Regions from separate parts of the Lysinibacillus sp. PWR01 genome, predicted to be linked through region 3. Evidence: riboswitches for the same ligand, from Rfam matches in the RefSeq annotation. Region 3 holds a riboswitch; each other region holds the start of a gene.
What was found. Region 3 has a riboswitch for S-adenosylmethionine ahead of metK (methionine adenosyltransferase). Riboswitches for the same ligand answer to the same signal wherever they lie in the genome.
Positions count from the first base shown of each region.

Region 1: linked by a shared signal. The riboswitch ahead of ACEVFT_RS00700 (MetQ/NlpA family ABC transporter substrate-binding protein) and the one ahead of metK (methionine adenosyltransferase) in region 3 are both predicted to bind S-adenosylmethionine.
Region 2: linked by a shared signal. The riboswitch ahead of ACEVFT_RS13315 (methionine ABC transporter ATP-binding protein) and the one ahead of metK (methionine adenosyltransferase) in region 3 are both predicted to bind S-adenosylmethionine.
Region 4: linked by a shared signal. The riboswitch ahead of ACEVFT_RS03410 (bifunctional homocysteine S-methyltransferase/methylenetetrahydrofolate reductase) and the one ahead of metK (methionine adenosyltransferase) in region 3 are both predicted to bind S-adenosylmethionine.

Region 1 is NZ_JBHERJ010000005.1:33,851-37,007, reverse strand. Features, by position in the region: gene ACEVFT_RS00705 (methionine ABC transporter ATP-binding protein) at 1-509, opposite strand, end outside; gene ACEVFT_RS00700 (MetQ/NlpA family ABC transporter substrate-binding protein) at 616-1,446, opposite strand; SAM riboswitch class I at 1,536-1,640, opposite strand; gene ACEVFT_RS00695 (PPC domain-containing DNA-binding protein) at 1,763-2,266, shown strand; gene ACEVFT_RS00690 (pyridoxal phosphate-dependent aminotransferase) at 2,742-3,157, opposite strand, start outside.
Region 2 is NZ_JBHERJ010000067.1:771-3,927, reverse strand. Features, by position in the region: gene gcvH (glycine cleavage system protein GcvH) at 1-162, shown strand, start outside; gene ACEVFT_RS13325 (toprim domain-containing protein) at 253-594, shown strand; gene ACEVFT_RS13320 (thioredoxin family protein) at 608-919, shown strand; SAM riboswitch class I at 976-1,079, shown strand; gene ACEVFT_RS13315 (methionine ABC transporter ATP-binding protein) at 1,162-2,190, shown strand; gene ACEVFT_RS13310 (methionine ABC transporter permease) at 2,180-2,848, shown strand; gene ACEVFT_RS13305 (MetQ/NlpA family ABC transporter substrate-binding protein) at 2,918-3,157, shown strand, end outside.
Region 3 is NZ_JBHERJ010000089.1:32,155-35,311, reverse strand. Features, by position in the region: gene ACEVFT_RS20450 (gamma carbonic anhydrase) at 1-125, shown strand, start outside; gene metK (methionine adenosyltransferase) at 305-1,501, opposite strand; SAM riboswitch class I at 1,760-1,878, opposite strand; gene pckA (phosphoenolpyruvate carboxykinase (ATP)) at 2,268-3,157, shown strand, end outside.
Region 4 is NZ_JBHERJ010000025.1:393-3,549, reverse strand. Features, by position in the region: gene ACEVFT_RS03410 (bifunctional homocysteine S-methyltransferase/methylenetetrahydrofolate reductase) at 1-1,748, opposite strand, end outside; SAM riboswitch class I at 1,838-1,938, opposite strand; gene ACEVFT_RS03405 (protoporphyrinogen oxidase) at 2,038-3,157, opposite strand, start outside.

The DNA.
Region 1 (3,157 bases), on a different contig from region 3:
GCACTTGTTGCTTCGTCACTAAGTAAAATCTCTGGCTCCTGTGCCAAGGCACGTGCAATAGCCACACGTTGTTTTTGACCACCTGAAAGTTGATTTGGGTAACTATCTAGTTTATCTGTTAAGCCTACAATTTCAGCATATTTAGCTACACGGTTTTTTACTTCCGTCTCTTTATAGCCTAGTAGCTTTAAGGGAACGGCAATATTATTGTAAACTGTTGCTGTTTTTAATAGATTAAAGTGCTGGAAAATCATCCCGATTTTTTGGCGTGTTTGACGTAATTCATGAAGAGAAAGGGTTGTAATGTCTACATTGTCTATCACTACTTTTCCTGCTGTAGGACGTTCTAGTAGATTAACACAACGAATGAGTGTACTTTTACCAGCACCACTATAGCCGATCACACCATGAATTTGTCCCTTTTTTACATGAAGATTGATCCCATCCACAGCTTTAATGATGCCTTTTTTCGACTTGAATTCTTTTGAGATATTTTGTAATTGAATCATGCGATTGTTTGCTCCTTTCTCAACCTTCTAAAAAGCAAGAATCTGCTCGTCTTCCCATAGAGGAATTTCGGCAGATTCTTCGGCTTATAGAAGCTTCCTGAATGTATTACCAGCTAGGGATTACTGAACCTTTGAATTCTTCTTCGATGAATTGACGTACTTCATCAGATTGGTAAGCCTCAACGAACTTTTTAATTGTTGGGTCATTTTCATTTTCAGCGCGTACGACAATGTAGTTCACGTATGGAGAGTCAGTAGATTCCAATAAAATAGAGTCGTCTTTAGGGTTAATGCCAGCTTCTAATGCGAAGTTTGTATTAATAGCTGCTACATCTACTTCACTAAGCTGTTTAGGAATTTGAGCTGCCTCTAATTCAATGAATTTTAAATTCTTTTTGTTTTCTTCTACATCACGGATCGAGGCTGTTAAGTCTGCGCCATCTTTTAGCTTAATATAGCCAGCTTCTTGTAAAACAAAGAGGGCACGTGCTCCATTCGTTGGGTCATTTGGTAGGCCAAATGTTGCACCATCCGGAATGTCATCAAAGGATTTATATTTTTCAGAGTAGATACCCATTGGATTCAAAATCGTTTTGCCCACTGGGACTAAATCTGTATCATGATCTTTATTAAATGTATCGAGGAAAGGTTCGTGTTGATAGCTGTTCGCATCAAGATCACCTTCAGCTAAGGAAGTATTAGGTAAAACATAGTCAGAAAATGATTTTAGCTCTACTTCTAGCCCTTTTTCTTTTGCTACTTTAGCTGCTACTTCTGCAATTTGCTCGTGTGGACCAGAAGTGACACCTACGACGATTTTCTTTCCATCAATTGCCTCAGCTTGGCCTTTACTATCTTCTTTAGAGCCACAACCTGCTAGAGCTGCTACTAATGTTAAACTTGCTAAACCTACTAAAAATTTATTTTTCTTTTTCATGAAAACTACCTCCAAGATTGTTTTTATCGGTTTTTTGAAAATAAAAAAACTCTCTTACAAACTAAGAGAGGCTCATGAAAAGATGTCCTCTCTTATCTATCAAACGAAGATCGTTTGCAGGATTTAGCACCTTCCTTTAAAAAGGAGGTTGCCGAGCTTCATAGGGCCAGTCCCTCAGCTACTCTTGATAAGAGATTTATAATATTTTTTTGTAATTCCGATAGAACTAATATAATTTATAGGGTATAGTAAGTCAATAATTAATTTTTAAAATTTTTATATAATTATAATATTTCGACGTGAAAGAGGGATAACAATGTCTGTGAGAGTTAATTATGGTATAGGTTCATTTGGTAGGGTTATTAGTGCTCGTCTTCTAACAGGGACAGATATCATTGAGGGAATTGAGGCGCTCTGTGAAGAGAATCATATTGAGTCAGCAACGATTGTTAGCTGTATTGGTAGCTTTCAAAAAAGTAGCTTTGTATATTTAGTGCCAGATGCAACAGCTCAGATTCAAGTTCGTTTTAGTGATGTGGTTGAAAAAGATGGACCACTTGAATTTATTCAAGGCTCTGGTGTGGTGTGTAAGCGTGATGGGGGATATGAAACACATTTCCATGGTTCTATGAGTGATCAATGGGGTGTTGTGTCAGGTGGGCATTTAATAAAAGGGGGAAATCCTGTTATTACTGCTGACCTAGTACTCGCTGAGGTACAAGGTATTCAACATATTCGAAAATTGGATGATGAAACAGGTCATGTTCAATTTTATCCATTAGAAAATGGTTTAGGGCAGCCAAGGAAAATTGAAAAATAATGATCCTGTAGCTAGAGTTAGCTACAGGACACATGTTGTGGAAAAAAGATCATGTCACTAGCAGAAATAGACCTTTTAGCAAGGTGAGGGGTTGATTTCCGTTCCGCCAGCGTCCTTTCCAGGGGGCGTCCGATGAGCCGCTTCACTCACTTCCGTTCGCTCCAGGGTCTCCTCTGTGACGCTAAATCCCCCTAAGAGTGACGCTGGCTCCACTCCAATCAACCATTCTGTAAAAATGTCTTTCCCTCTTTCATACTAGTAGTAGTGAACAAAATAACTCATTATTTGTATGATTAGAGAGAGGATAGGCTCTTATTTTCAATGTGGAGAGATGATTAGTCACAACAACCCTCAATAAAAATGAGTAGTGTACACCTTCATTTTATTTGTACAACCTTTGTTAAGACGATAACACTTTTATGGATTGGGGTGGAAGGCCTTTTCACCTTTCACAAATAATCTATTGATGATATTGTCATTTGTTAAATAATTGTAACTGCTCGATTCTATGGATTGCTTCACGTAAACGTTCCTCGCTTACCAGCAAACCGATACGGACGTAGCCTTCGCCATATTGACCGAAACCATTGCCAGCTGCCACAGCAATATCAGCTTTTTCAAGCAATAGATCGGCAAATTGTTCGCTTGTATAGCCTAGTGGTACAGGGAGCCATGCGAAGAAGGAGCCTTTTGGAGCCGTAACATGCCAGCCGATTCTTTGAGCTTCTTCAATGAGTACATTTCGGCGACGCTCATAAGTAGCTCGTAGTTCATCCGCACATTGTTGGGAAGCTGTCAGTGCTACTGTTGCTGCTTGTTGAATAGCAGGGAATTGACTACAAAACAGATGATCCTGAATAAGATTAATAGCAGCAATAATCTCGGCATTCC
Region 2 (3,157 bases), on a different contig from region 3:
GGTACTGTAGTTGAAGTAAATGCAGATTTAGAAGATAGCCCAGAATTCGTTAATGAATCACCATATGAAAAAGCATGGATGATCGTTGTTGAGCCTGCTGATGCATCAGAAATTGAGAAACTAATGACAGCAGAGCAATACGAAGAAATGATCGCTGAATAAGACAAGCCATAATCAAAAAACGTCGGAAACTACCGGCGTTTTTTGTTATATAATGACTTATAAGTGGGATCTCTAAATGGAGGTGGCGTAATGTTCGAGGGAAAATGCTTGATAGTAGAAGGACGCTCAGATAAGCTACAAATTGAGCCTATTTTAAATGAGAATGTTACAATACTATGTACGAACGGCACAATTGGTGTGCATCAATTAGAAGAACTACTTGATCCCTACGAGGGCTGTGAGCTATTTACTTTTTTTGATGCAGATACTTCTGGTGATAAGCTACGTGCATTAATGGACAGACATTATCCAGAAGCTGAGCACCTTCGTACAATGCCAACGTACAAGGAAGTAGAGACAACACCAAGAAAAGTGTTAGCAATGATTTTACTGCGTGCACATTTCTCAATCCATAATGAATATATTTTGTAAGGTTGCGTGAAAAATGGAAGAATGGTCAACAGAGCAGTGGGCAGCGGCCCAACAGTCGGGAGAGACAGCTGCATTTTATTTATATACACCAATGTGTGGAACGTGCGCAGTGGCATCCAAAATGATGTCCATTATTGAACAATTACTGCCACAGCTACAAATTGGCAAAGCGAATATCAATTTTTTGGAACACATAGCCTATGAACATCAAATTGAAAGTGTTCCATGTCTACTCATCAGTGATGGCGAAAAAGTGACAGAAAAGATTTATGCTTTTCAATCCGTACCATTTTTATATGAATTGTTAAAAAAATCAATTGACTGAACTTTACTAGCGTGGTAAAGTATCAAATATATTACTAAAACATTAAATATATCGAACTCTTATGAAGAGTGGCGGAGGGAAGTGCCCTATGAAGCCCGGCAACCATCACAATGTGAAAAGGTGCCAAATCACCCAAAGATTTTTCTTTGAAAGATGAGAGAACGGTTTAACGTATAATACGTGACCCCTTCTACTTGTCTGTGAGTGAAGGGGTTTTCTATATGAGAAAAGGAGTATTCGCTATGATCCAGCTTCAAAATATTACAAAGAAATACAAAACAGCAAATGGCGAATTAACGGCAGTCAAAGACGTCAACCTTACCATCAATAAAGGTGAAATTTTTGGCATTATCGGCTATAGTGGCGCTGGTAAAAGTACCATGATTCGTTTATTAAACGGTTTAGAGAAACCGACAACAGGAACAGTAACGGTGAACAATCAAGAATTTTCATCGATAAAAGGACAAAAGCTTCGAGCAGCTAGACAAAAGGTAAGTATGATTTTCCAGCATTTCAATTTACTTTGGTCGAGAACAGTGGCTGAAAATATTGCTTTCCCTTTAGAAATCGCTGGTTTTCCAAAGGCTCAACGTGAAGCACGTGTAAAGGAATTAATTGCACTTGTAGGCCTAGAAGGACGTGATAAGGCATATCCATCCCAGCTTTCCGGTGGACAAAAGCAACGTGTAGGGATTGCCCGTGCATTAGCGAATAATCCAGAAGTTTTACTATGTGATGAGGCGACATCGGCACTCGATCCTGAAACGACGGATGCCATTCTCGATTTACTCGTTGATATAAATGAACGCTTAGGCTTAACAATCGTCCTGATTACACACGAAATGCATGTCATCCGCAAAATTTGTCATCGTGTAGCGGTGATGGAGGCAGGCGAAATTGTGGAACGTGGTGAGGTATTACAAGTCTTCCAAGCACCACAAGCGGCCATTACCAAAAAGTTTGTATCTCAAATTACAGACACAAAGGAAACACAGGATACGGTGGCACAAATCAAAGCAAACTATCCAACTGGACAACTTGTCAAACTGATTTTTGTTGGTGAAAAAACAGAACAACCTGTTATCTCACATCTTGTGAAACAATTTGATGTAGAGGTAAGTATTGTTCATGGTAATATTTCACAAACAAAAAATGGTGCATACGGTACACTGATTGTGCAAATTGATGGCTCGAAGACAAACGTGGCTGAAGCCCTTCGTTATTTAAATACAGTCGAAGTACAAACGGAGGTGATTGCAAATGCTAACTAATCTCTTTCCGAATGTAGACTGGGAAAATATGTGGCAAGCTACGTATGAAACATTGTATATGACAGCTATTTCTACAGTTGTGACATTTATTCTTGGGTTAGCCATTGGTATCATTCTATTTTTAACTAGTCCCAATCAGTTATGGGCAAATAAAATCGTTAGCTTTTTAACAGGATCACTCGTTAATATATTCCGCTCCATTCCATTTATCGTATTAATTATTTTATTAATTCCATTTACGAAGTTTTTACTTGGTACAATTCGAGGAGCTAATGCGGCGTTACCAGCATTAATTATCGGTGCAGCACCATTTTATGCTCGTATGGTATTAATTGCGTTACGCGAAATTGATAAAGGTGTTATAGAAGCAGCCCGTTCAATGGGGGCAAAAACTTCTACAATTATTTGGAAAGTATTGATCCCTGAATCATTACCAGCTTTAATTTCTGGTATCACTGTAACAGCTGTTGCCCTTGTAGGTTATACTGCGATGGCTGGAATTATCGGTGCAGGTGGTCTTGGTAACCTAGCGTTCCTAGACGGCTTCCAACGAAATCGCCAAGATGTGACATTAATGGCAACTATTTTGATCTTAGTAGTCGTATTTATTATTCAATGGATTGGTGATTTATTTACCGAGAGAATTGATAAACGCTAGAAAGAAAATTGAGGTTATTCCGGTTCTTACCGCTAACATATTTTAAACAAATAAAAGGGAGTGTCATAAATGAAGAAGTTATTAGCAGGATTATTTTTATCAATACTTGTACTAGCATTAGCAGCTTGCGGTACAGATAAAAAAGAAGATGAAAAATCAGCATCTGGCGATCAAACAGATAGTAAAGAAAACGTAACATTAAAAGTAGGTGCTTCTAATACACCGCACGCAGTTATTTTAGAAAAAGCAAAACCTATTTTAGCTAAAGAAGGCGTGGACCTTGAAATTGAAACGTATACAGATTATGTT
Region 3 (3,157 bases):
GTTTAGCATTAGGTCGTCCAGCAAAAGTTGTCCGTGAATTAAATGCAGAAGATAAAGAGGATATGGAACGCATCGTACGAGAATACGCAGAAAAAGGTCAATACTATAAATCGCTTCAGAAATAACTAACATACACAAAAAATCAATACTAACGAAAAAATCCCTCGCGTTTCCGTGTAACGAATTTGTTCACGAATCCTAGCGAGGCATTTTTTGTAAAAAAACAAAAGGGGCAATGTTGCCCCTTTTCTTATTAATACATTAGAATAATTTTCTAACGACTTCATTACTTTAGTTCAATAGTTTATAAACGTGCTTTTTCTCGTAGTGCATCTGCTTTATCAATTTGTTCCCATGGTACATTTAAATCTGTACGACCAAAATGTCCATACGCAGCCGTTTGTTTATAAATTGGACGACGTAAATCAAGCATTTTAATGATACCTGCTGGGCGTAAATCGAATAGCTCGCGTACCCATTCTACGATCTCACTTTCTTTCGCTTTACCTGTACCAAATGTATCTACCGCAATAGAAACAGGTTGAGCTACGCCAATTGCATAGGCAAGTTGTACTTCAGCACGTTCTGCTAAGCCAGCCGCTACGATATTTTTCGCTACATAACGTGCCGCATATGCCGCTGAACGGTCTACCTTTGTTGCATCCTTACCAGAGAATGCACCACCACCGTGACGTGCATAACCACCGTATGTATCAACAATGATTTTACGTCCTGTTAAACCAGCATCTCCTTTTGGCCCACCGATTACGAAACGGCCAGTTGGGTTGATGAAGTATTTCGTGTTAGCATCTAATAATTCACTTGGCACGACTGGAGCAATAACAAATTCTTTTAAATCCGCTTGAATTTGTTCAAGTGTTGCTTCTTCATCATGCTGTGTTGAAATAACAATTGTATCCACGCGAACGGGTACATTATTGTCATCATATTCAATCGTTACTTGCGTTTTCCCATCAGGACGTAAATAGGCAAGTTCACCTGATTTACGTACTTCTGTTAAACGGCGTGCTAATTTGTGTGCTAAGCTAATTGGTAATGGCATTAGCTCTGGTGTTTCATTACATGCATAGCCAAACATTAAGCCTTGGTCACCAGCACCTATTGCTTCAATATCCGCATCTGTCATAGAGCCTTCACGTGCCTCTAATGCTTGATCAACACCTTGTGCAATATCAGGTGATTGTTCACCAATCGCCACAAGCACCGCTAAGTTTTCAGCATCAAAGCCATATTTACCTCGTGTGTAGCCTATTTCTGCTACAGTGTCACGAACAATACCTTTAATATCTACGTACGTAGAGGTAGTAATTTCTCCTGCTACTAATACTAACCCTGTTGTTACAGTTGTTTCACACGCTACACGTGCATTTGGATCTTCTGCTAAAATAGCATCTAAAATGGCATCCGAGATTTGGTCACAAATCTTATCTGGATGTCCTTCTGTTACACTCTCTGATGTAAACAGTCGACGGTTTGTCATTTGGTTTTCCTCCTAAATACTCTTACAATAAGTAGTTGTGTATGAATACGGTACTCATTACCCATGTCAAGTCCGCTCCTAAGGATTGAACTCTCAAGCCGTTACTGCTGCTTTTAACACGAGGATTTCGAAAGATCCGTCATTATAATAAGGAAAGAACTACATATACTTACCTTTACATTGATTTTTAACAATAAAAAAATCCTTTTCTCACGTTACTTTACATGAGGAAAGGAATAATGACTGCGTAACCTTTCACTCTTATCGTTCAAGGGATGTTCCCTTGCATCAGGTTGGCACCAACGCATGTCGTGAAATAGTTCATGCAGGTTGCCGGGTTTCACAGGGCCTGACCCTCCACCAGCTCGGGATAAGAGTATCCGTTCAATCTCATGTTACTGAAAAGGTCGAACGTTGTCAAATATTTTCTTATGTATTACTGTATAAAAAGGAAAGAACAGATTAAACAAAAACTTTTCATACTTGGATGATGATGTAAATAGAAGCAAATTAATCCCTACAACATACCTAGCTACTTGTGGTAACATATGTGTGGCTCAATTTTCGCGCCTAATTACTGTAGGATTGATGGTATTCTACTCGAAAAACATTATTTTTTGTCAGTTTATTGAAAAGTGATAAAAACTCTAAAATAATTTCTTAATTAGTATAGATTATTTAAGCAATTGTGTTATACTATTTTTGAAATTAAGAAAAAATCCCTCTAAATCAAGGGAATACTATAAAAAAGGATGGTATTTAATCGATGAATTCAGTAGAAATTGCAAACGAACTGAAGGAATTATTAAACGGCGGTAACATTAATGTTCAACTTTCAGTACCACAATTAGCAGAAAAAGCTACCTCTCGTGGTGAAGCAATGTTAACAGTAGATGGCGCAGTTCGTGCAGAAACTGGCAAATACACTGGTCGTTCACCTAAAGATAAATATACGGTAGAAGAAGAAAGCACAAAAGATCAAATTGACTGGGGTAAAGTCAACCAACCAATCTCCTCTGAAGTGTTCGATAACCTATACGTAAAAGTAATAAAATATTTAAAAGAACGTGACGAGTTATTCGTATTCAAAGGCTTTGCAGGTGCTGACAAAGATTCACAATTAAGCATTCAAGTCATTAATGAATACGCTTGGCACAATCTTTTTGCTCATCAATTATTTATCCGTCCAACAGCAGATGAATTAGCTTCTCATGTTGCCGACTTCACTGTCATCTCAGCTCCTAACTTTAAAGCAGATCCTGCGGTTGATGGTACTGCTTCTGAAACATTCATCATCGTATCACTTGAAAAGAAAATTATCTTAATTGGTGGTACTGAATATGCTGGTGAAATGAAAAAATCTATCTTCGGTATCATGAACTACTTATTACCACAACAAGGTATTCTTTCAATGCACTGCTCAGCAAACGTTGGTGAAGCTGGCGATGTGGCATTATTCTTCGGTCTATCTGGTACTGGTAAAACGACATTATCAGCTGATCCAGATCGTAAGCTAATCGGTGACGATGAACACGGTTGGTCTGCTAATGGTGTGTTCAACATTGAGGGTGGTTGCTATGCAAAAACAATCAACCTTTCTGCTGAAAAAGAACCAGAAATCTACAATGCAATCCGCTTCGGCTCTGTTTTAGAAAA
Region 4 (3,157 bases), on a different contig from region 3:
TAAATACCATTGAAATATTGTGCAGCCACTTCTACTAATTCTTTGGCAATAGCAATTCCCTCCAATGTTGCCCGTTCCTTATCTTCCCCACATGCCTTCATTCTTGCTAAGGCATCTTCGGATAATTTGATACCTGGCACTTCATGATGTAAAAACTCAGCACTTTTATAACTCGTAACAGGCATAATGCCGATGTAAATTGGTGCTTGTAAATGCTTTGTTGCCTCATAAATTTCTACAATTTTTTCTTTCGTGTACACTGGTTGAGAAATGAAGTAGTCTGCTCCATGCTCAATTTTCTTCTCTAAGCGTGTCACAGCACGATCTAACACACGGACATTTGGATTAAATGCAGCAGCAACTGAAAAATTTGCTTTTTTACGAAGTGGCTTGCCTGAGAAAGAAACCCCTTCATTTAACTGCTTAATTAATTGGATTAACTCCATTGAAGATACATCATAAACACTTGTCGCACCTGGGAAATCTCCAACTTTTGTTGGATCACCTGTAACGGCCAACACATCATGAATACCTAAAGCATTTAATCCCATTAAATGCGATTGTAGACCAATTAAGTTACGGTCTCGACATGTAATATGTGTTAGTGGGCGTACACCATGTGTACTCTTTAACAATGCTCCCATTGCAATATTGCTAATACGTGGAGAGGCCAGTGAATTGTCTGCCATCATGACTACATCTGCACCTGCATCATACAGTTGCTTTGCTCCTTCAAGGAACCCATCAATCTCTAAATGTCTAGGTGTATCCAATTCTACTATGACAGAGCGTTCACGTTTTACTTTTTCATGAAGAGGCTCATACTTTGGTGGCTCCGCTTCACGAACAATCTCAATCTTTTCAGGTTTCGCATGCTTCTCCTGAACCGGTGATAACTCTTCTAAATACTTCTTTGCTGCTGCAATATGTTTCGGTGTCGTACCACAGCAGCCCCCTATTAAGCGTACGCCTTGATCACGTAATTCGACAGCCGCTCGACCAAAATAATCCGATTCTGATTCATAAACGACACGTCCATCTTCTAAGTCAAGAAGTGAGGCATTCGGATAGGCAGACATAAATGCCTTGTTAGGAAGTTCTACACCTTCAAATGCTTGAATCGTATGATGTGGACCTAGTCGACAATTGACACCCACGATATCTGCACCGAGTGTTTCTAGCTCATGCAGGGCATTATTTAAAGACATTCCATTTTGTAAAACACCAGGCTCATGCATAGATACTTGTGCAATAATCGGTAAATTTGTTTTTGCACGTAGCATCTTTAAGGTTGCAGTTAATTCTTCAAAATCATAATAGGTTTCGAGTAAAAGGCCGTCTGGATTTCCTGCAAGTAAAACATTTGCTTGCTCTTCAACTGTCGCTAATATTTCATCTAATGTTGCATCACTTTTACGAATTCCTCGAATACCTCCAATTGTCCCTAAGACAAATTGACCGCCATCTGCCGCTGCTCGTTTTGCAATGGTAATAGCCGCTTCATTAAATTGTTGGACCCGTGATTCTAATCCATAGCGAGCTAATTTAATGGCATTTGCACCGTACGTATTCGTTTGAATGATGTCAGCACCAGCTGCAATATATTCTCTATGAATCTTTTCAATTAACTCAGGTCTCTGAACATTCATTTCCTCATGGCAATACTCCAATCCATAGCCATATAGCACTGTGCCTATTGCACCGTCTGCTGTCAATACATGCGTTTTTAACCTTTCAAGCAATCCCATAAAACTAGCCTCTCTTCCTATGTCTCTATATAATAAAAAGCCTTCTTTCATAAAAAAAGAAGGCTTTAACGATTCATCATTGTTGTTCCTTCTCATCTTCGACTCAATGGTCTTCTGGATTTAGCACCTGACAATAAAGTTGGTTGCTGAAGCTTCAATGGGCCAGTCCCTCTGCTTCTCTTGATAAGAATTAAGTATGAATTTTTTAAATAATTAAAAGAATCATATCGTTTACTGACGAATGAGTCAAGACTATTTCACATAACAAAGTTTTTTTCCACTTAAAACCTTAGAAATTGGCAAGTTCCTTCGCAAGCTCTTCACCAATTTTTTTACCGTTTTGAATGCAAGCGCCGATACCTACGCCAAAATATGAGCACCCAGCAATCGATAAATGTGGATACTTTTCATGTAATTCCTGTAGTAATCCTTGTAACGCTTCACGATGAGCTAGATCATATTTAGGCATTTGATCAATCCATTTTGTTACATTCACAACTGTTGGCTGTTCCTCAATTCCTAGGCTTTTTCTCACGTCTTCTAAAGCTACAGCTGCCAATTCTTCATCCGTCATGGCACGTAGTTGCTCATAGGCTGGATTGATGCTCTTATAAAAGAGTCGTACAAGTAATTTATGTTCTTTCGATGTATGCTTCCATTTACGACTCGTCCAGGTTGCTGCATTACAAGTAACATCCGAATTATGCGAAACAATATAGCCCGTTCCATCTGCTGGCAATCTAGAGTCTGGCACATCAAAGCCTAAATAGATGGTAATGGCTGACGCTGTCGTAAATTGGTCAAAATAGCGGTTTAAAGATTCATCCTGTAGTAGATTTTGAACAGCATCATTCGGTAATGCTAAAACGACATAATCTGACTCAATATTTTCACCATTAGCTAAGGAAATTGTGTAGTTTTTATCTTGTTTTTGAACATTTAGAGTAGTAACGCCCTTGATGATTTCTACATCTGATAATGTTTGTTCAAGTCGATCAATTAAAGAAGATAAACCATTTTTAAAGGATATAAATTTTTTGTTCGCTGCTTTAACAAATTGCTCACGATTCGCATCAAAACCTTTAATAATACTTCCATAATTATTCTTATAATCAATTAAATACGGTAAAGTAGAGCCAATGGAAAGCTGATGTAAATCGCCTGAATAAACACCTGCAAGTACTGGTGCAATTTGATTTTTCACCAGTTCCTCCCCTAAATAGTAAGTTAAAAATTCTCCTATTGAACTTTCCTTTGTGAAGCCGTTGTTTGGTAATGTTAAATCCTTTAACGCTGCTTTTTTTCCTTGCTCTGAAATAAGTGTACTTTCTTCTAAGGATGCCAAACTCATCGGTATACCAAATGTTGAATCTGTTGGTATAGCGTGTAACTCATTATTCGTATAAATA